Regions from separate parts of the Streptomyces sp. Je 1-369 genome, predicted to be linked through region 1. Evidence: riboswitches for the same ligand, from Rfam matches in the RefSeq annotation. Region 1 holds a riboswitch; each other region holds the start of a gene.

Region 1 (4,526 bases):
CACCGCCCACGGCTTCACGATGGCCGACACGGACGCCTTCGACGCCGCGGGTCTGCGACGCCACTGGGAACGGTTGCTGCCGCTGCTCGACCGCACTCTCAGGAAGGTCTGAGCCCCACCCGCCAGGGGGACATCAGACCTCGTCCGCCGCGGTCGCCGGTCTCGCCACCAGCGCCGCCAACTCCTCGGCCGTCCGCGGCCCTTCGCCCATGCCGGTCGGCAGGCCGTGGGCGCGCAGCAGTTCGCCGACCGCGATGCCCCACGGCAGGTGCAGCCCGGCCTGCGCGAGGAGGTCGCGGCGCCCCAGCATCTCCGCCGCCGGTCCTGTCCGTACGCCGGAGGGAGTGAGCAGCGCCGCGTCGTCGGCCCAGCGCAGGGCCAGGTCCACGTCGTGGGTCGCCATGACGACGGTCGTGCCCGCGTCCAGCAGTCCTTGCAGGGTGTCGAGGAGGCGCTCCTGGCCGTCGGGGTCGAGTCCGGCGGTCGGCTCGTCGAGGATGAGGACGCGGGGGCGCATCGCGACGGCTCCGGCGATCGCGGTCCGCTTCCGCTGCCCGTAGGAGAGCAGGTGGGTGGGCCGGTCGGCGAGCGGGGTGATGTCGAGGGCGGCGAGCGCCTCGGCCACCCGTGCCCGGACTTCCGGGTCGGGCAGGCCGAGGTTGAGCGGGCCGAACGACACGTCCTGCTCGACCGATGCGGCGAACAGCTGGTCGTCGGGGTCCTGGACGACCAGCTGCACGGTGGTGCGCAGCCGGGTCAGGCCCTTGCGGTCGTACGTGACCGGGGTCCCCGCGAGGGTCAGGCTCCCCTCGGCGGGGCGCAGTCCGCCGCTGAGCAGGCGCATGAGGGTGGTCTTGCCGCTGCCGTTGCGCCCGAGCAGGGCGAGCGCGCGCCCGTCGACGACGTCGAAGTCCAGGCCGCTGAGGACGGTGGGCCCGTCCTCGTACGCGTACGCCGCCGCGTGGAGGGCGACCACGGACGCGTGCGGTCCTGCGGGAGCGTCCGGCTCGCGAAGAGCCCTCGGCTCGCTCATGGGAGGAACCTTTCCAGTACGAGGGTGAGGGCCACCAGGCCCACGAGAAGTGCCGCGCCCGCGGCGATGAAGGGGCGCGAGACGCGGGCCTCGGGCACGAGTACGCGCAGGGTGCCGTCGTAGCCGCGCCCGGCGAGGCCTGCTTGCAAGCGGCTCGCCCGGTCGAAGGCGCGTACGAACGCGGTGGCGCCGAGACCGGCGAGGGAGCGCCAGGTGGCGGCGCGGGTGGTGTGGCCGAGGCGCGCGGCCTGCGCCTGCCGGATGCGGCTCATGGAGTCCAGGAGCAGGAAGCTCATCCGGTACGTGACGAGTGCCACGTCCACGACCGGCGCGGGCACGCCCGCCTTCACCAGGCGCGGGAGCAGGTCCGACATCGGGGTGGTGAAGGCGAAGAGCAGCACGCCGAGCGAGGCGGCTGAGGTCCGCAGGAGCAGTCCGCCGGCGCGCGCCGGACCGCCCTCCGCGAACGTCACGAACCCGTCGGGGCCGCCCACTTGGACGAGCAGGGTGAGGGCGCCGGTGACGCAGAAGCCGAGTGGCACGCGGTAGGCGCGCCACAGTTTGCGGGGCGGCACACCCGCGGGGCCGAGCAGCAGGACGAGCGCGGCGGCCAGGACCAGGGCGGCGCCCGGCCAGGGCGGCAGCGAGATGGCGAGGACGGTGAGGCCGAGTCCGAGCACGGCCTTGTCCACGGGGTGCCGGCGGCGCCAGCGACTGCTGTGCGCCGCCGCGTCGATGGGCAGCACGCCGGATCAGACCTGCTCGGTCTCGGCCCGGCTTCTGTCCGCGTCGGCCGGATCCCCGGCGGGCTCGGCCCGGCGCTCCGTGCGCGCCTGCTCCGCGCGTGCCTGCTCCGCGCCCTGCTCAATGCCCAGCTCCGCGCCCTGCTTGCGGCCCTTGCGGAGCCCGAAGTAGTAGGCGAGGACTCCCGCGCCGAGGGCCGCCTGGAGGGCGAAGAGCGCCGACTCGACCTCGCCGGACGGGGGCTCGTACAGCGGCGAGAACCACGGCTCGTAGTCCGGCTCGATCTCGGTGATCGCCGTCTCGGCCTGGGCGTCGGCCCCGGCGAACGGCTCCTCCTCGTCGTCGCCGAGCCCGAGCGCGATGGGCAGCACGGCGAGTGCGGCCACGATGAGGAGCAGCAGGGTGTTGATCTTCGCGTTACGGCTCATCAGGCGCTGGCCCCCGTCTGCGTCTCGGTCGACTTGGTCGTCTCGGTCGGCTGCTTGCGCTGCAAGAGCACGCCGAGGCGGGTGAGTTCGCCCTTGCTCGACTGCACGAGCAGCCGCATCACCAGGACGGTGAGCAGGCCCTCGCTGACCGCGAGCGGGATCTGCGTGACGGCGAAGATGCCGCCGAACTTGCCCAGGGCGCCCAGGAAGCCGCTGCTGGGGTCGGGGAACGCCAGGGCCAGCTGGACGCTGGTGACGCAGTACGTGGACAGGTCGGCGACGAACGCGCCGAAGAACACGGCGACCATGAGCGGCACGTCGTACCGCTTCAGGAGCCGGTAGACGGCGTAGCCCGCCCAGGGCCCGACGATCGCCATGGAGAAGACGTTGGCGCCCAGGGTGGTGAGCCCGCCGTGGGCGAGCAGCAGCGCCTGGAAGAGCAGGGTGATGGTTCCGAGCACCGTCATGATCGGCGGGCGGAACAGGATCGCCCCGAGCCCGGTCCCCGTCGGGTGCGAGCAACTGCCCGTCACGGAGGGGATCTTCAGGGCGGAAAGGACAAAGGTGAAGGCCCCGGAGGCGCCGAGGAGCAGCGTGCTCTCCGGGTGTTCCTTGACTTCACGGGTCAGGGAGCGGACTCCGTGGACGACGAACGGCGCGGACGCTACGCCCCAGGCGATCGCGTGCGCCGGTGGGAGGAAACCCTCGGCTATGTGCATGGCTCGGCAGACCCTCTCCAGCACCTCGTGGATGGACAACGCGCCTTGGCCGGTCTCCTGGCTGACGGGTCGTACCGACCGGACTCCGCCTTCCCGGGTACGTGCGTACCCAGTGGCTGCCGCGAGGGCTGGAGCCGGACTTCCCGATCACAGTGGCGAGGGCCGCACCGGCATCACACCGGATTTCCCGTTCACCAAGGCGTGGTGACATTAGTGCGCATCAGACGTGCTGACAACTTGCGGGCGGGTCGCGGCGGTGGCACGCGCGAGCGCGCATACCACCGCGTACGCCCCTGTTCAGCGGCTGTGACGGGCCGGAGGAAGTGCCGGTGTACGCGTCCGGGGCGCCATTCGGTGCGGCGCCACGCGGTTCGGCCCCCGGAAAGAGTGACGGGGTGTCGGTGGATGGCCCAGGCGTGATTGGGCGTACCGGCGCGGGAGGTACGTGTGCGGCTGCCGCCCCGCCACGAATGGAGACGCCTTGAAGGCAGCATCGAGAGTCCGGGCCGACCGTCGCACTCGCATCGGCGCGACAGTGCTCGCGCTGGCCGCCACGGCCTCGCTCACCGTGGGAGCCCCCTCGTACGCGAGCGCCCACTCCCCCGAGGACACCCCGGCCCCTCGGACCACCTCGCCCTTCACCGGGCAGTCGGCACCGCAGAACCCGGTGCTCGCCGTGAAGTTCGACAACGCGCGCCACGCCCGGCCACACACCGGTCTCGACCGGGCGGACCTCGTCTACGTGGAGAAGGTCGAGGGCGGCATGAGCCGCCTGATGGGCGTGTACTCCAGCAAACTTCCGAAGGCCGTCGGACCGGTGCGCAGTGCCCGCGAGTCGGACATCGAGCTCCTGCGCCAGTTCGGGCGTCCTGCCCTCGCGTACTCCGGGGTGCGCAGCGCCCTGCAGAAGGTGCTGCGGAACTCGCCGCTGCACGCACGCTCGCAGGGCCGGGTGCCCGGCGCGTACTTCCGGCACGGCGGGCGGCCCGCCCCGCACAACCTCTTCGTCCACCCCGAGGCCCTGCTGCGTTCGGCTCCGCGGGCCGACCGCCCGGCCGACGTCGGCTTCCGCTTCGGCCCGGCTCCGGCGGGCGGCGCGCGCACCGCCGCGCGGACCGTCAGGTACGCCGCCGCGAGCCACACCTTCCGCTGGTCGCGGCGGCAGGGCCGCTGGCTCGCGTCCTTCGACGGCGCCCCGGCCCGCGGCACGTCGGGGCGGCAGCTCGGCGCCCGCACCATCGTGATCCAGTACGTGAACATGCGTCCGTCGCGCTTCAAGGACGTCAACGGCGCGGCGACGCCGTACATCGAGACGGTCGGCCGCGGCAGGGCGACGGTGCTGCGCGACGGCAAGCGGTACGCGACGCGCTGGCAGCGTCCCACGGCCGACGGCGGCACCACGTTCACCCGGCCGAACGGCGAGCCGATGCCCTTCGCGCCCGGCCAGGTCTGGATGGTCTACGCGGACCGCCGCTGAGCCCCTCCGCCACAACCTCCGGGAACGACCGAGCGGGCCGGTCGGGGCACTCCCCCACGTGTGGGGTGTCCCGGCCGGCCCGCTCAGCGGGTGCCGCGGTGTGTCAGCGGCCCACAGGGGCCAGC
Region 2 (4,526 bases), 2.1 Mb from region 1:
TCGGCCAGTGGGACAGCTCCCGGGCGGTGGCCGCCGAGGTGTCGGCGGCGCTCGCCTCCTCCGTCGGCCACAGGGCGCCGCCCGCGAGGACGGCGGCGGCCAGCGCGCCCGTGGTGCCGATGACGGCCAGCTTGCTCTTTGCCCGTACTGCCATGTCTCTACGTCCCTGCCGTTCCCTGCGAGCGATGTGCGCCCCGACCGGAGCGGCGCGCAATGCTATGGGGCGGCACCCACATTTCCCATGATCGAAGTCACCGTGGCGCGGTGGCATGGGGCGGGTGAACAGGGGTAATGGAGGGGTTCCGCGCATACTGGGCCCATGGACTCCCGTGAGTTCGTCCGCGCCGCTCCACGGCTCGACGGCATGGTCGTCTCCGCGGTCGGCTACCGCACCGCGGGGCAGCGGCCAGGGCTGCACCGGGGGCTCCCTTCGCCGTATCTGACGGTGATCTTCTCCCTGGACGGGACCATCGCCACCGGCAGCACCCCGGACCGGGCGACGGGACCGGACGCGACGCGCACCGACATCATCGTGGGCGGCCTGCACCAGAGCCCCGCGTACGTCGTCCAGCCCGAGCACGAGGCGGGCATCCAGCTCGCCGTGCATCCCCTCGCGGCCCGCGCCCTCCTCGGCCTGCCCGCCGCCGGGCTCACCGGGCAGCTCGTCGTCGGCGGCACGGACGTGCTCGGCGACCCGGCCGCGGAGATCCGCGAGCGGCTGTGCGAGCTGGACCGCTGGGAGGACCGCTTCGCCCTCCTGTCGGCCTATCTGAGGCGGCGCGCGGCTACGGACCGCGCCGCCGGATCCGTCCGCCCCGAGGTCGCGGAGGCATGGGCGTGGCTGGCCAGGCACCGGGGCGCGGGCACCCTCGGCGGCCTCTCCCGGCACGTCGCGCTCAGCGAACGCAGGATGACCGCGCTGTTCCGCGCCGAGACGGGACTCACCCCCAAACAGGCCGCCCGCCTGATGCGCTTCCAGCACGCCAAGGCCACCGTGACCCGCGCCGTCGCGGCGGGCGCCCCGCCGGACCTGGCCGGGGTCGCGGCCGACACCGGGTACTACGACCACTCCCACCTCGTACGCGACTTCCGGCAGTACACCGGCGAGACCCCCACCCGCTGGCTGGCCGAAGAGTGCCGGAATATCCAAGCCGGGGCGCACGCCAGGAGCGAAGAGTAGAGGCATGGACACCAACCGGAACACCACGACAGAACAGCAGCTCAGCACGCCCGCCCCGGCGATCTGGCCGGGCCTCCGGGCGCAGGACGCCCCCGCCCTGATCGACTTCCTCGTCGGCACCGTCGGCTTCCTGCGGACCGCCGTCTATGAGGACGAGGGCCGCGTCGCCCACGCCCAGCTCGACTGGCCCGAGGGCGGCGGCGTCATGCTCGGCTCGTACGACCCGGCCGACGAGGCCACCTGCGGCAGGCCCGGCGGTGCGGGCGCCTACGTCGTCACCGACCACGTGGACGACCTGTACCGACGACTCGTGGAGGCCGGCGTGAAGGTCACCGGTGAGATCGAGGACAAGCCCTACGGAAGCCGCGAATTCGGCATCGAGGACCCGGAGGGCAACCGCTGGTCCTTCGGTACGTACCGGGGTGAGCCGCGGCCCGCGCCGACGTCCACGCCCGGCCCGTAAGGCGGCGGGCCGGGCCCATCAAGCCGCGTGATAACTTGCGCAAGCCAGTCAAACCCACACCTGGGCCAGGGAATCCGGTGCGAATCCGGAACTGACGCGCAGCGGTGAGGGGGACGGGCGGGGCCACGGCCACTGGGTGTCGCGAGACGCCCGGGAAGGCGCCCCGCCCGGCCGATCCCCGAGTCCGAAGACCTGCTGGCGCCCTCCGGCCGCCCACCCGGCGGCGGGGGTCCGACGCAGGCCAGGCTCCGCGTATGAGCCGTGACACTCAAGGGATCACGTGTCCTCGACAGCCCGTATATCCGCCCTCCTCTGCGCCTGCCTGTTCGCGCTCACCGCGTGCGGCGGCTCCACGGAGAAGACCGGGGAGTCCACCGACAAGGCTGACAAGGCGGACAAGGCGGACAAGAGCGCCGAAGGCTTCCCGGTCACGGTCACCTCCTGCGGCAAGGACGCGAAGGTCCCGGCACCGCCGCAGCGCGCCGTCTCCCTCGACCAGGGCTCCACGGAGATCCTCCTCTCCCTCGGCCTCGCCGACCGCATGGTGGGCACCGGTACCTGGACCGACCCGGTACCGAAGAACCTGGAGAAGGAGAACGCGAAGGTCGAGCGGCTCGCCGACCGCTACCCGTCGCTGGAGAAGGTCCTCTCCAAGGAGCCGGACTTCGTCAGCGCGTCCTTCCTCTACACGGTCGGCAAGGGAGGCGTCGCCGACCGCGCGAAGTTCGACGAGCTCAACGTCCCGGTCTATGTCTCGCCCAGCGACTGCGCGGGCAAGGACAACGACGGCGGCGGCGACGGCAAGCGCGTCAAGACCCTCACCATGGACACCGTCTACGGCGAGGTGCGCGACCTGGCGAAGGTCTTCCACGTCGAGAAGCGCGGCGAACGGCTGGTCGCCGACCTCAAGAGCCGCGTCACGAAGGCGACCGAGGACATCGACGCCTCCGACGCCACGCTCCTGTACTGGTTCGCCAACTCCGACGCCCCGTACCTGGCGGGCTGCTGCGGCGCCCCCGGCATCATCACCCGCGAACTCGGCGCGAAGAACGTCTTCGACGACACCCACGAGGAATGGCCCCAGATCAACTGGGAGACCGTCGCCGACCGCGACCCCGACGTCCTCGTCATCGGTGACCTCACCCGCAAGTCGCAGTCCGCGGAGAGCGCCGCGGCGAAGATCAAGTTCCTGGAGACCAACCCGGCGACCAAGAACCTGACGGCCGTGAAGAAGAAGCGGTACGTCCTGCTCAGCGGCCAGGCCATGAACCCCACGATCCGCACGGTCGACGGCATCGAGCAAGTAGCGGCGGGTCTGCGGAAGTTCGGGCTGGTCAAGTGACGGAGGTCGCCCGCGTGCGGCAGGCGCTGCTGTGGCTCGCCGGGGTCGCCGCGCTCGTCCTCTCCGTCTCCGTGGCCGTCACCATCGGCCCCGCGGACATCTCCGTGCCCGACGTGTGGTCGACCGTCGCGGCCCACCTCGGCTGGGGCGACAGCCCGCTCACCCCGATCAGGGACGGCATCGTCTGGAACCTGCGGATGCCGCGCACCGTGCTCGCCGCCGTCTGCGGCGCGGGCCTCGCGGTCTGCGGGGCGGTCATGCAGTCCCTGCTCCGCAACCCGCTCGCCGACCCCTTCGTGCTCGGGGTGTCGTCCGGGGCGTCCACGGGAGCGGTCGCGGTCGTCGTCCTCGGCGTCGGCGGGGGAGTGGTGTCCGTCTCCGCGGGCGCCTTCGCGGGCGCGCTCTGCTCCTTCGCACTCGTCCTGCTCCTCAGCCACACCCTCGGCGACACCACGGACCGTGTCGTGCTGTCGGGCGTCGCGGCCATGCAGCTCTTCTCCGCGCTCACGTCGTTCGTCGTCCTCACGGCGGGCGACGCGGAGACGACACGCGGCGTGCTGTTCTGGCTCCTCGGCTCGCTCAGCGGAGTCGGCTGGACCGACGTGTGGCTGTGCGGCGCGGTGCTCGTGGCCGCGCTGGTCGTCTGCCTCGGCCACGCCCGTACGCTCGACGCCTTCGCGTTCGGCCCGGAGGCCGCGGCGGCGCTCGGCGTCCGGGTGGCCCGCACCCGGCTCGTCCTGCTCTGCACGACGGCGCTGCTCACGGCGGCCCTGGTCAGCTCGGCGGGCGCCATCGGCTTCGTCGGCCTTGTCCTGCCGCACGCGGCCCGCGCGGTCGTCGGCTCCGGGCACGCCAGGCTCCTCCCGGTCACGGCGCTCGCGGGAGCGGTCTTCCTGGTCTGGGTGGACACGCTGGCCCGCACGGCGCTCGACCCGCAGGAGGTCCCGGTCGGCGTGGTGACGTCACTCATCGGCGTACCGGCGTTCGTGGCGGTGCTGTACAGGACGAGGAGGACGACGTGACCTCTCCGAGCACCGTCGACACGGGCCTGCGAGCGGACCGGGTCAGCAGGGAGGCGGGCGGCCGTCTCATCGTCGACGGCGTCAGCCTCGCCCCACCCACCGGCGCCACCGTCGGGCTCCTCGGCCCCAACGGATCGGGCAAGTCCACGCTCCTGCGCCTGCTCGCGGGCGTCCTGGCCCCGGCGTCCGGGGTGGTCACCCTGGACGGCCGCACCCTGTCGGACACGGGACGCCGAGCGGTGGCCCGGCGGATCGCCGTGGTGGAGCAGCACGCGGCGACGCAGGTCGAACTGACCGTACGGGACGTCGTACGCCTCGGCCGCATCCCGCACCGCCGCGCCTGGTCGACGCCCACGCCCCACGACGAGCGGGCCGTACGCGAGGCCCTCGCCCGCACCGGACTCACCGAACGCGCCGCCCAGGCCTGGCACACGCTCTCCGGCGGCGAACGCCAGCGCGTCCAGATCGCCCGCGCCCTGGCCCAGGAGCCCCGCGAACTCCTCCTCGACGAGCCGACCA
Region 3 (4,526 bases), 2.9 Mb from region 1:
GACGGTGTCCGCCTCCCAGAACCGTTTGTGCGGGGAGCGGCCCATGGCGACGACCTGCCGGACGGTGAGCTCGAACGCCGCCTGCCCGTCCTGCGGCACGGTGGCCAGGCGGCGGGCGCGGGCCTTGGGGGTCATGGTGTGCAGGTCGTCGCCGTCGAGGAGGGCGCGGCCGCCTGTGGGGCGCAGGGTGCCGTACACGCAGCGCAGCAGGGTCGTCTTGCCGCTGCCGTTGGGGCCGACGACGCCGACGGTCTCGCCGGGGTCGGCGGTGAGGTCGACGGCGTCGACGAGGAGCCGTCCTTCGACTTCGTAGGAGAGCTTTTCGGTGCGGAGCCCGCCGGTGAGCGGTGCCGTGGTCATGCCGGTGGTCGTCCTGCCGCTGCTCTTCGTGCCGGTGGTCGTCGTGCCGGTGGTCGTCATGCCGGTACTCCTTCGTTGCGCCGCCTCAGCATCCACAGGAAGAACGGGCCGCCGGTGAGCGCGGTGAGCACGCCGACGGGGATGTCCTGCGGCGCGGCGACGGTGCGCGCGGCGAGGTCGGCGGCGACCAGGAACACCGCGCCCATCAGCGCGACGACCGGGAGCAGCGCGCGGTGGGCGGCGCCGACCAGCATGCGGGCGGCGTGCGGCACCATCAGGCCGACGAAGCCGATGGCGCCGCTGTAGGCGACGAGGGCGCCGGTGAGGAGTGAGGCGAGGACGAAGACGCCGGCGCGGAAGCGGGCGGCGTCGAGGCCGAGGACGGTGGCGCCCTCCTCGCCCGCGAGGAGCAGGTCGAGGGGGCGGGCCATGGACATGAGGAGGGCCGTGCCGATGACGAGGGTGACGCAGGGCAGGGCGAGCATGTCCCAGCGGGCGGTGCCGAGGCCGCCGAGTGTCCAGTACAGGACTTCCTTGAGGTGGTCGGCGCTGTCGGCGGTGACCAGGATGAGGCTGGTCAGGGCGGTGAGGATGTACGAGACGGCGACGCCCGCGAGGATCAGTCGGCCGGTGGCGAAGCTGCCGCTGCCGCCGCGTGCGAGGGCGTAGACGAGGATCAGGGAGATCAGGGCGCCCGCGAAGGAGGCGGCCGGGATGGTGACGGTGGTCGACAGGGCGGCGCCGAGGCCGAAGACGGAGCCGAGGACGATCGCGCAGACCGCGCCGACGGAGGCGCCGGAGGAGACGCCGAGCAGGAACGGGTCGGCGAGGGGGTTGCGGACGAGGGCCTGGAGGACGGTGCCGATGACGGCGAGGCCGGCTCCGACGGTGGCTCCGAGGATGACCCGCGGGAGCCGGACGTCCAGGACGATGGTGCGGAACGGGGAGGGGCCCGCGCGTCCCGTGAGGATCTCCAGGACGTCGGCGGTCGGGATGCGGACGGAGCCGAGGGCCACCCCTGCCATGACGGCCACCGCGAGGGCCGCGCAGAGCGTGGTGATGACGGTGGCGTAGCGCATGCGCTTCACAGCTGCGCCGCCAGCTTCCTCACCGCCTCGGGTGCTCGTACTCCTGTGACCATGTCCGACAGGGGCAGCACGGCGAAGCTCTTGTTCTTGATGGCGGGGACGTCCTGGAGGGCGGGGTCGTCGAGGAGGCGCTTCTTCTTCTGGGCGACGGTCGTGGCGCCGTAGTCGAGGATGAGGATGGTCTCGGGCTTGTTCTTCACGACGGACTCCCAGGACGCGTCGCTGAAGGACTTGTCCACGTGGGCGAAGACGTTGCGGCCGCCCGCCCGCTTGATGATGTCGTTGCCGATGCCGCGGCCGCCCGCCGTGAACGCGGTCTTGTCGCCGCTGTCGTAGACGAAGACGGAGAGGGGTTTCCTGCCCTTGGTCTTCTCGGCGGTGGCGGCGAGTGCGCGCTGTGCGCCGCTGACCCACCGGTCCGCGCGGGCCCGCACCCCGAAGGTGGAGCCGACCTCGCGGACCTCGCGGTAGACGTCGTCCATGGAGACGGGCTTCTTGGCGCAGCCCTCCACGTTGAGGCGGCTCTTGATGCCGGACTTGGCGAGCGCGGAGCGGCTGCGGCCGTCGCCCGCGAGGAAGGCGCTCGCGTAGCCGCCGTAGACGAAGTCGGGGTTGGCGGCGAGCAGCTTCTCGTAGGAGGGGTACTCCTTGGCGACGACGGGCACGGAGTCGTACGCCTTCTCATACTTGGGCAGGACCTTGTCGTCGAGGTAGGCCGTGCCGGTGAGGTGGTCCTTGAGGCCGAGTTCCAGCATCACTTCGGTGGTGTGCTGGTTCATGGTGACGGCGCGCTTCGGGGGTGCGTCGTACGTCGTTCGCACACCGCAGTTGGTGACGGTGTACGGGAATCCGGCGGCCTTGGCGGCGGGCTCGGTGTCACCGCCTGCGTCCGACGAGGAGCACGCGGCGAGCGGGACGAGCAGGGCCGCGGCGGCGAGGGCGCGTATGCCGGTGTGACGGCGGGACATGGCTGAACTTCCTCCTTCAGGGGATTTCCGCGTCCCCTGCGTTGCGTGGAGAAGGGCGGCAGGTCAGTTCCTGACTCCCCCGGCCCCGGTGTCGGGGTGGGGTCACAGTGGCGGGACCGTGCCGGGTTCGCACCGGCTTCCTGGGTCCTGCCGCCCTCATGAGTAAAGCTCAGTATGCCTCGACGACCTTTACCTCTTCTTCGGTGACCTCGCCGTTCACGATCCGGTACGAGCGGAACTGGAAGGGGCCCGCGTCGTCGGTGTCCGCGGTGGAGACCAGGACGTAGTGCGCGCCGGGCTCGTTGGCGTAGGTGATGTCGGTGCGCGAGGGGTACGCCTCGGTCGCGGTGTGCGAGTGGTAGACGATCACCGGCTCCTCGTCGCGGTCGTCCATCTCGCGGTAGAGCTTGAGCAGGTCACCCGAGTCGAACTCGTAGAACGTGGGCGACCGTGCGGCGTTCAGCATCGGGATGAACCGCTCGGGGCGCCCGGTGCCCTCCGGGCCCGCGACCACGCCGCACGCCTCGTCGGGGTGGTCCTGGCGCGCGTGCGCGACGATCTGGTCGTGGAGGGCCTGGGTGATGGTCAGCATGGCAGCCAGGATAAGCAGAGGGGCCCGCGCGTACCGAAGTGTGGTACGGGCGGGCCCGAATGCTGGACGGGGGCCTTGGGGAGCCTCAGTCCTTGGAGAGGGAGTCGTCCGAGGAGGACTCGCCGGAGACGCCGACCTTCCGCTTGTTGAAGGCCGCGGCCTGCGGGTTGCGGCTCTTGAGCACCAGGTACGACACGGTCAGGATCGCGGCCCAGACCGGAGCGGCGTACAGGGAGATACGCGCGTCCTTGTCGATGCCCATCATCACGATGACCATGCCGATGAAGAGCAGGGCGAACCAGCTGGTGTACGGGGCTCCCGGGGCGCGGAAGGTGGACTGCGGCAGCTCGCCGCGGTCGGCCTTGCGACGGTAGCGGATCTGGCAGGCCAGGATCATGATCCAGGCCCACATGCCGGAGATGGTGGCGAAGGAGACGACGTAGTTGAACGCCTCGCCCGGCCACTGGTAGTTGATCCAGACGCCGACCAGCATGAACGCGGCGGAGGCCGTGGTGCCGATCAGCGGCAGGCCGTTCTTCGTGAGCTTGGTGAAGAACTTGGGGCCCTGGCCGTTCATCGCCAGGTCGCGCAGCATGCGGCCGGTGGAGTACATGCCGGAGTTGCAGGAGGAGAGCGCGGCGGTGAGGACCACGAAGTTCACGATGGCGGCGCCGACGCCGAGGCCCATCTCCTCGAAGGCGGCGACGAACGGTGAGACGCCGGGCTTGAAGGAGGTCCACGGGACGACCGACAGGATCATGATGAGGGCGCCGACGTAGAAGACGGCGATGCGCCACGGCACGGTGTTGATGGCCTTGGGCAGGACGGTCTTCGGGTCCTTGGACTCGCCCGCGGTGACGCCGACGAGCTCGACGGCGAGGAAGGCGAACATCACGATCTGCAGGGTCATCAGCGTGGAGCCGATGCCGTTGGGGAAGAAACCGCCCTGGTTCCACAGGTGGGCCACGGTGGCGGTGTCACCGGCGTCGGAGAAGCCGATGGTGAGGATGCCGACGCAGATCAGGATCATGCCGATGATGGCGGTGACCTTGACCATCGAGAACCAGAACTCGAGCTCGCCGAAGAGCTTCACGGAGATGAGGTTCGCGCCGTACAGGATGACGGTGAAGACCAGCGCGTAGGCCCATTGCGGGAATGAGTCGTGGGTCCAGTACTGCATGTACTGGGCGGCCGCGGTGACTTCGGTGATGCCGGTGACGACCCAGAAGAGCCAGTACGTCCAGCCGGTCACGAATCCGAAGAACGGGCCCATGAACTCGCGTGCGTACTCCGAGAAGGAGCCGGACACGGGCCGGTACATGAGGAGCTCGCCGAGCGCCCGCATGATGAAGAAGATGACGAGGCCCGCGATGGCGTACGCCAGGATGAGGCTCGGTCCGGCCTTGTGGATGGCCTTGCCCGCGCCGAGGAACAGGCCGGTGCCGATGGCACCGCCGATCGCGATCATCTGGATCTGTCGGGCTCCGAGCCCGCGCTGGTATCCCTCGCCCTCGCCGG
Region 4 (4,526 bases), 7.8 Mb from region 1:
GGGCAACCCCCAGGCGACCCTGCCCGCGCTCAAGTCGTTCCTGACCTACACCGCGAGCAAGGCAGGACAGAAGGACCTGTCCCGCCTGAACTACGCCCCCCTGCCGGAGACGGTCGCCGGACAGGTACGCGACGTGGTGGACACACTCTCCTGACGCGGGCGTCGACTTCGGCCCTGAAGGTGGCGTCGGCGGGCAGTCGAGCGCGCCCGCCTCGTCCACGGCCGCACCTACGCCACCGCGGTCCCCTCCAACTCGACCAGCTGGCCGGGGACCGCCAGGCGCGTCACCCCGAGCATCGTGGTGGTCGGTGCGACGTCGGCGGCGGCCAACCGGCCTGCCAGGACGCCGTAGTGCTGGAAGAGCAGGTCGACGTCGGTCGTGTAGACGTTGAGGCGGACGAGGTTCGCGAGGGACATGCCGGACTCGGTGAGCACCGCCTTCACGTTGTCGACGCTCAGCGCCAGTTGCGCGGCCATGTCACCGTCGTGTTCGGGCTTGCCTGCGCCGCTCATCGCGGTCTGACCCGAGATGTACAAGGTGCGTGCGTGCCCGGAGACGAGCTCGCCCTGGTTGAAGCCCATCTCCGTCGACCAGGTCACCGGGTTGACTGCGTTTCGTTCCATGATCTCGCTCGCTCCATTCGGTCTGCTTCGCATCGCTTGCAGGAGCCTCGCAGCAATACATGACATCCCTCGTCATGTATTTCGCCAGGGTTTTCGTATGCGCGCCGACCGACTGGTTTTCCTGGTGCTCCTCCTGCGTCGGCGCGGCCGGATGACGGCGGACGCGCTCGCCGGTGAGCTGGAGGTGTCCACCCGCACAGTGCTGCGCGACATGGAAGCGCTCTCCGTGGCCGGTGTCCCCGTCTACGCCGAGCGCGGCCGAAACGGCGGGTTCGCGCTGCTGCCGGACTTCCGGACGGCACTCACCGGACTGAACCACGACGAGGCGCTCGCCCTTCTGGTCGCCGGATCACGGCGCGGCGCGCAGCTGTTCGGCCTCGGCTCGGCGCTCGCCTCGGCCATGCTGAAGGTGTTCGACGCGCTGCCCGAGAGCCTCAAGGGCTCCGCGGCGGGCGCGGCCCAACGCTTGCTCATCGACCCGGAGACGGACCTCCTCGCGCGCCGCGTCGACAGCGAAGACCTGCCCGAGGCGATCGTGGCCGAGGTCCGGCGCGCGGTGTTCGCCGGGCACAGGCCGCGCATCCACTACACGGCTGTGGGCCAGGCTCCGAAGTGGCACTCGACGAACCCGCGCGGCGACCGGAAGCGGTCGACCTGGACCGCGCCTGGCAGGAACGCAACACGCGGTTCCGCGACGGCGGCGACGACCGGGTCACCGTGCGGGTAAGGGTGGCCCCGGAACGTCGCAAAGACCTCGTGGCCACGGCGCTGGCAGTGTGCGACGAGGACGGAGAGGACGAGGGGCGGCTGTGGTTGGGCCTCGTCTTTCAGAATGCCCGGCACGCCGAGTGGGCCCTGTGGCAGCTCACCACGCATGCCGAGGTCCTGGCCCCGGAGTGGTTGCGCACGTCGCTGCACGACCGTGCCGCCGCGATCGCCGCGCTCTACGCGCCGCCGCCTCGCCGAGAAGACCGCTCAGGGCGGTGAGTATCCGGTCCTGCACGTGGGCAGCAGAGGGTCCGCGTGCCAGCCCGACGGGGAGGAGCCTCATCAAGTTGAAGGACGGTCAGTAACCGACGATCGACCGTTGCGGCGGCGCCCCTTCGTCCCGTCGTCCTGCCGCCCCCGCCGAAAGTGGGGGTGGACTTACTAGGACGTCCAACTATATGTTCGTGACCAGAGCCCGCGGTGCAGGGAAGCCGGTGTGAATCCGGCGCGGTCCCGCCACTGTGACCGGGAAGTGCGTTCTCGCCGAGCGATACGCCACTGACGGAGAAGTTCCGTCGGGAAGGCGGGAGAACGCGCGCTGATCCGGGAGTCAGGATACCGGCCGCGGGGTGTTCCGTGTTGTCCACGAGGATGGAGCAGACACGCATGGCACCGGTCCGTACCCACGACCCAGGTGAACCGGCGAAGCGAGCGACGACCCCGGCCCCGGCCCCGGTCCGCGCTCGACTCCACGACGGCTTCTAGCCTTCGCGTCCCACGACAGAACCGCCCGCCCGCCTCACCCGGTGGCGCCGTCGGCCTGTCGTGCCATCCCCGGACTCACCTGACGAGAGCAGGCTCTCATGGTCCGTGAACTGACACACTTCATCGGCGGCAAGCGCGTACCCGGCACGTCCGGGCTCTTCGCCGACGTGTACGACCCCAACTCCGGTGCCGTACAGGCACACGTGCCGCTGGCCGGACGCGAAGAGACCACCGCGGCGATCGCCGACGCCCACGCCGCCCAGCGCGCATGGGGCGAGTGGAATCCGCAGCGGCGCGCCCGCGTGCTGCTGCGGTTCCTGCAACTCGTCGAAGGAGAGCGGGAATCACTCGCACAGCTGCTCTCCGGCGAACACGGGAAGACCGTCGCCGACGCCCACGGCGACCTGCAACGCGGCCTTGAGGTCGTTGAGTTCGCGGCCGGGATCCCGCACCTGCAGAAGGGGGAGTTCACCGACAACGCCGGCTCCGGCATCGACGTGCACTCCCTGCGCGTACCCCTCGGCGTCACCGCGGGCATCACCCCGTTCAACTTCCCCGCGATGATCCCGCTGTGGAAGGCGGCCCCCGCACTGGCCTGCGGAAACTCCTTCATCCTCAAGCCGTCCGAACGGGCACCCTCCGTGCCGCTCCGGCTCGCCGAACTGTTCCTGGAGGCGGGCCTGCCGCCCGGCGTCCTGAACGTCGTCAACGGCGGCAAGGACGCCGTGGACATCCTCCTGGAAGACTCACGCGTGCAAGCGCTCGGCTTCGTCGGCTCCACTCCTGTCGCCGCGCACATCTACGCCACCGCCGCCGCGCACGGCAAACGCGCCCAGTGCTTCGGCGGCGCCAAGAACCACATGATCGTGATGCCGGACGCCGACCTCGACCAGGCCGTGGACGCCCTCATCGGCGCCGGGTACGGCTCGGCGGGGGAGCGCTGCATGGCCATCGCGGTCGCCGTCCCCGTCGGCGAGGAGACCGCCGACGCGCTCGTCAACCGGCTCAAGGAACGCGTCGCCGAGCTGCGCATCGGGCGTTCCGACGACCCGGAGGCCGACTTCGGGCCGCTGGTCAGCCGCGACGCGCTCGACCGGGTTCGCCGCTACGTGGACATCGGCGTCAACGAAGGCGCCGAACTCGTCGTGGACGGGCGCGACTTCACCCTCCCCGGGCACGAGAACGGCTTCTTCGCCGGAGCCACCCTCTTCGACCGCGTCTCACCGCGCATGCGGATCTACCGCGAGGAGATCTTCGGCCCGGTGCTGTGCGTGACCCGCGCCGCGGACTACGAGGCGGCCCTGCGCCTGCCCAGCGAACACCCCTACGGCAACGGCGTCGCCATCTTCACCAGGGACGGCGACACCGCCCGCGACTTCACGCGCCGCGTCGGCGCCGGCATGGTCGGCGTCAACGTGCCGATCCCCGTCCCGGTGGCGTACCACACGTTCGGCGGCTGGAAGCGGTCCGGCTTCGGCGACCTCAACCAGCACGGCCCCGACGCCGTCCGCTTCTACACCCGCACCAAGACCGTCACCTCGCGCTGGCCCTCCGGAGCCAGGGAAGGCGCGAGCTTCACCATCCCGACGATGGGATGACGGCGATGACCAGCATGGCCACAGCCCTCACCAAGGACCAGCTCGCCCTGGCCGAGGTCACGCTCGACTTCGCCGACGAGCACCTCGCCCCGCACGCCGTCGCCTGGGACCGCGACAAGCACTTCCCCGTCGACGTGCTGCGCAAGGCCGCCGAACTCGGCCTCGGCGGTGTCTACGTACGCGAGGAGCACGGCGGTTCGGGACTCGGCCGCACCGACGGCACCCTCGTCTTCGAGGCCCTCGCCACCGGCTGCCCCTCCATCGCCGGCTACCTCTCCATCCACAACATGGTCGCCTGGATGATCGACCGGTACGGCGACGGGGACCAGCGCGCCCGCTGGCTGCCGGACCTGTGCACCGCGGCATCGCTGGGCAGCTACTGCCTCACCGAGCCGGGCGCCGGATCGGACGCCGCCGCCCTGCGGACCCGCGCCGAACGCGACGGCGACACTTATGTCCTCACCGGCGTCAAACAGTTCATCTCCGGAGCGGGCGCCTCGCACGTGTACGTCGTCATGGCCCGCACCGGCGAGGAAGGCCCCGGCGGCATCTCCGCGTTCGTCGTCGAACGCGACGACCCCGGCCTCACCTTCGGCGCCGACGAACGCAAAATGGGCTGGAACGCCCAGCCCACCCGCCAAGTGCTCCTCGACGGCGTGCGCGTGCCCACCGACCGGCGCCTCGGCAAGGAGGGCGAGGGTTTCCGCATCGCCATGAGCGGCCTCAACGGCGGACGGCTCGGCATCGCCGCCTGCTCCCTGGGCGGCGCCCAGAGCGCACTGCACCGCAGCCTGGCCCACCTCGCCGACCGTGAGGCGTTCGGCGCGTCCC

What was found. A riboswitch is a leader RNA that binds a small molecule or an ion and turns the genes downstream of it on or off. The one in region 1 is predicted to bind cobalamin.
Region 2: linked by a shared signal. The riboswitch ahead of NOO62_RS11745 (ABC transporter substrate-binding protein) and the one ahead of NOO62_RS02295 (energy-coupling factor ABC transporter permease) in region 1 are both predicted to bind cobalamin.
Region 3: linked by a shared signal. The riboswitch ahead of NOO62_RS15350 (ABC transporter substrate-binding protein) and the one ahead of NOO62_RS02295 (energy-coupling factor ABC transporter permease) in region 1 are both predicted to bind cobalamin.
Region 4: linked by a shared signal. The riboswitch ahead of NOO62_RS36615 (CoA-acylating methylmalonate-semialdehyde dehydrogenase) and the one ahead of NOO62_RS02295 (energy-coupling factor ABC transporter permease) in region 1 are both predicted to bind cobalamin.

Annotation. Positions count from the first base shown of each region.
Region 1 covers NZ_CP101750.1:499,212-503,737, forward strand. Annotated here, with positions in the region: gene NOO62_RS02275 (dienelactone hydrolase family protein) at 1-112, shown strand, start outside; gene NOO62_RS02280 (energy-coupling factor ABC transporter ATP-binding protein) at 134-1,033, opposite strand; gene cbiQ (cobalt ECF transporter T component CbiQ) at 1,030-1,779, opposite strand; gene NOO62_RS02290 (energy-coupling factor ABC transporter substrate-binding protein) at 1,786-2,205, opposite strand; gene NOO62_RS02295 (energy-coupling factor ABC transporter permease) at 2,205-2,924, opposite strand; cobalamin riboswitch at 2,954-3,138, opposite strand; gene NOO62_RS02300 (DUF3048 domain-containing protein) at 3,406-4,401, shown strand; gene NOO62_RS02305 (MMPL family transporter) at 4,505-4,526, opposite strand, start outside.
Region 2 covers NZ_CP101750.1:2,564,728-2,569,253, reverse strand. Annotated here, with positions in the region: gene NOO62_RS11760 (HAD family hydrolase) at 1-154, opposite strand, end outside; gene NOO62_RS11755 (helix-turn-helix domain-containing protein) at 320-1,180, shown strand; gene NOO62_RS11750 (VOC family protein) at 1,185-1,643, shown strand; cobalamin riboswitch at 1,672-1,858, shown strand; gene NOO62_RS11745 (ABC transporter substrate-binding protein) at 1,924-2,985, shown strand; gene NOO62_RS11740 (FecCD family ABC transporter permease) at 2,982-4,007, shown strand; gene NOO62_RS11735 (ABC transporter ATP-binding protein) at 4,004-4,526, shown strand, end outside.
Region 3 covers NZ_CP101750.1:3,367,908-3,372,433, forward strand. Annotated here, with positions in the region: gene NOO62_RS15340 (ABC transporter ATP-binding protein) at 1-360, opposite strand, end outside; gene NOO62_RS15345 (FecCD family ABC transporter permease) at 417-1,439, opposite strand; gene NOO62_RS15350 (ABC transporter substrate-binding protein) at 1,445-2,416, opposite strand; cobalamin riboswitch at 2,460-2,622, opposite strand; gene NOO62_RS15355 (M67 family metallopeptidase) at 2,586-3,008, opposite strand; gene NOO62_RS15360 (amino acid permease) at 3,094-4,526, opposite strand, start outside.
Region 4 covers NZ_CP101750.1:8,287,624-8,292,149, forward strand. Annotated here, with positions in the region: gene pstS (phosphate ABC transporter substrate-binding protein PstS) at 1-154, shown strand, start outside; gene NOO62_RS36605 (RidA family protein) at 229-624, opposite strand; partial or broken gene NOO62_RS36610 (helix-turn-helix transcriptional regulator) at 722-1,611, shown strand; cobalamin riboswitch at 1,794-1,974, shown strand; gene NOO62_RS36615 (CoA-acylating methylmalonate-semialdehyde dehydrogenase) at 2,196-3,695, shown strand; gene NOO62_RS36620 (acyl-CoA dehydrogenase family protein) at 3,710-4,526, shown strand, end outside.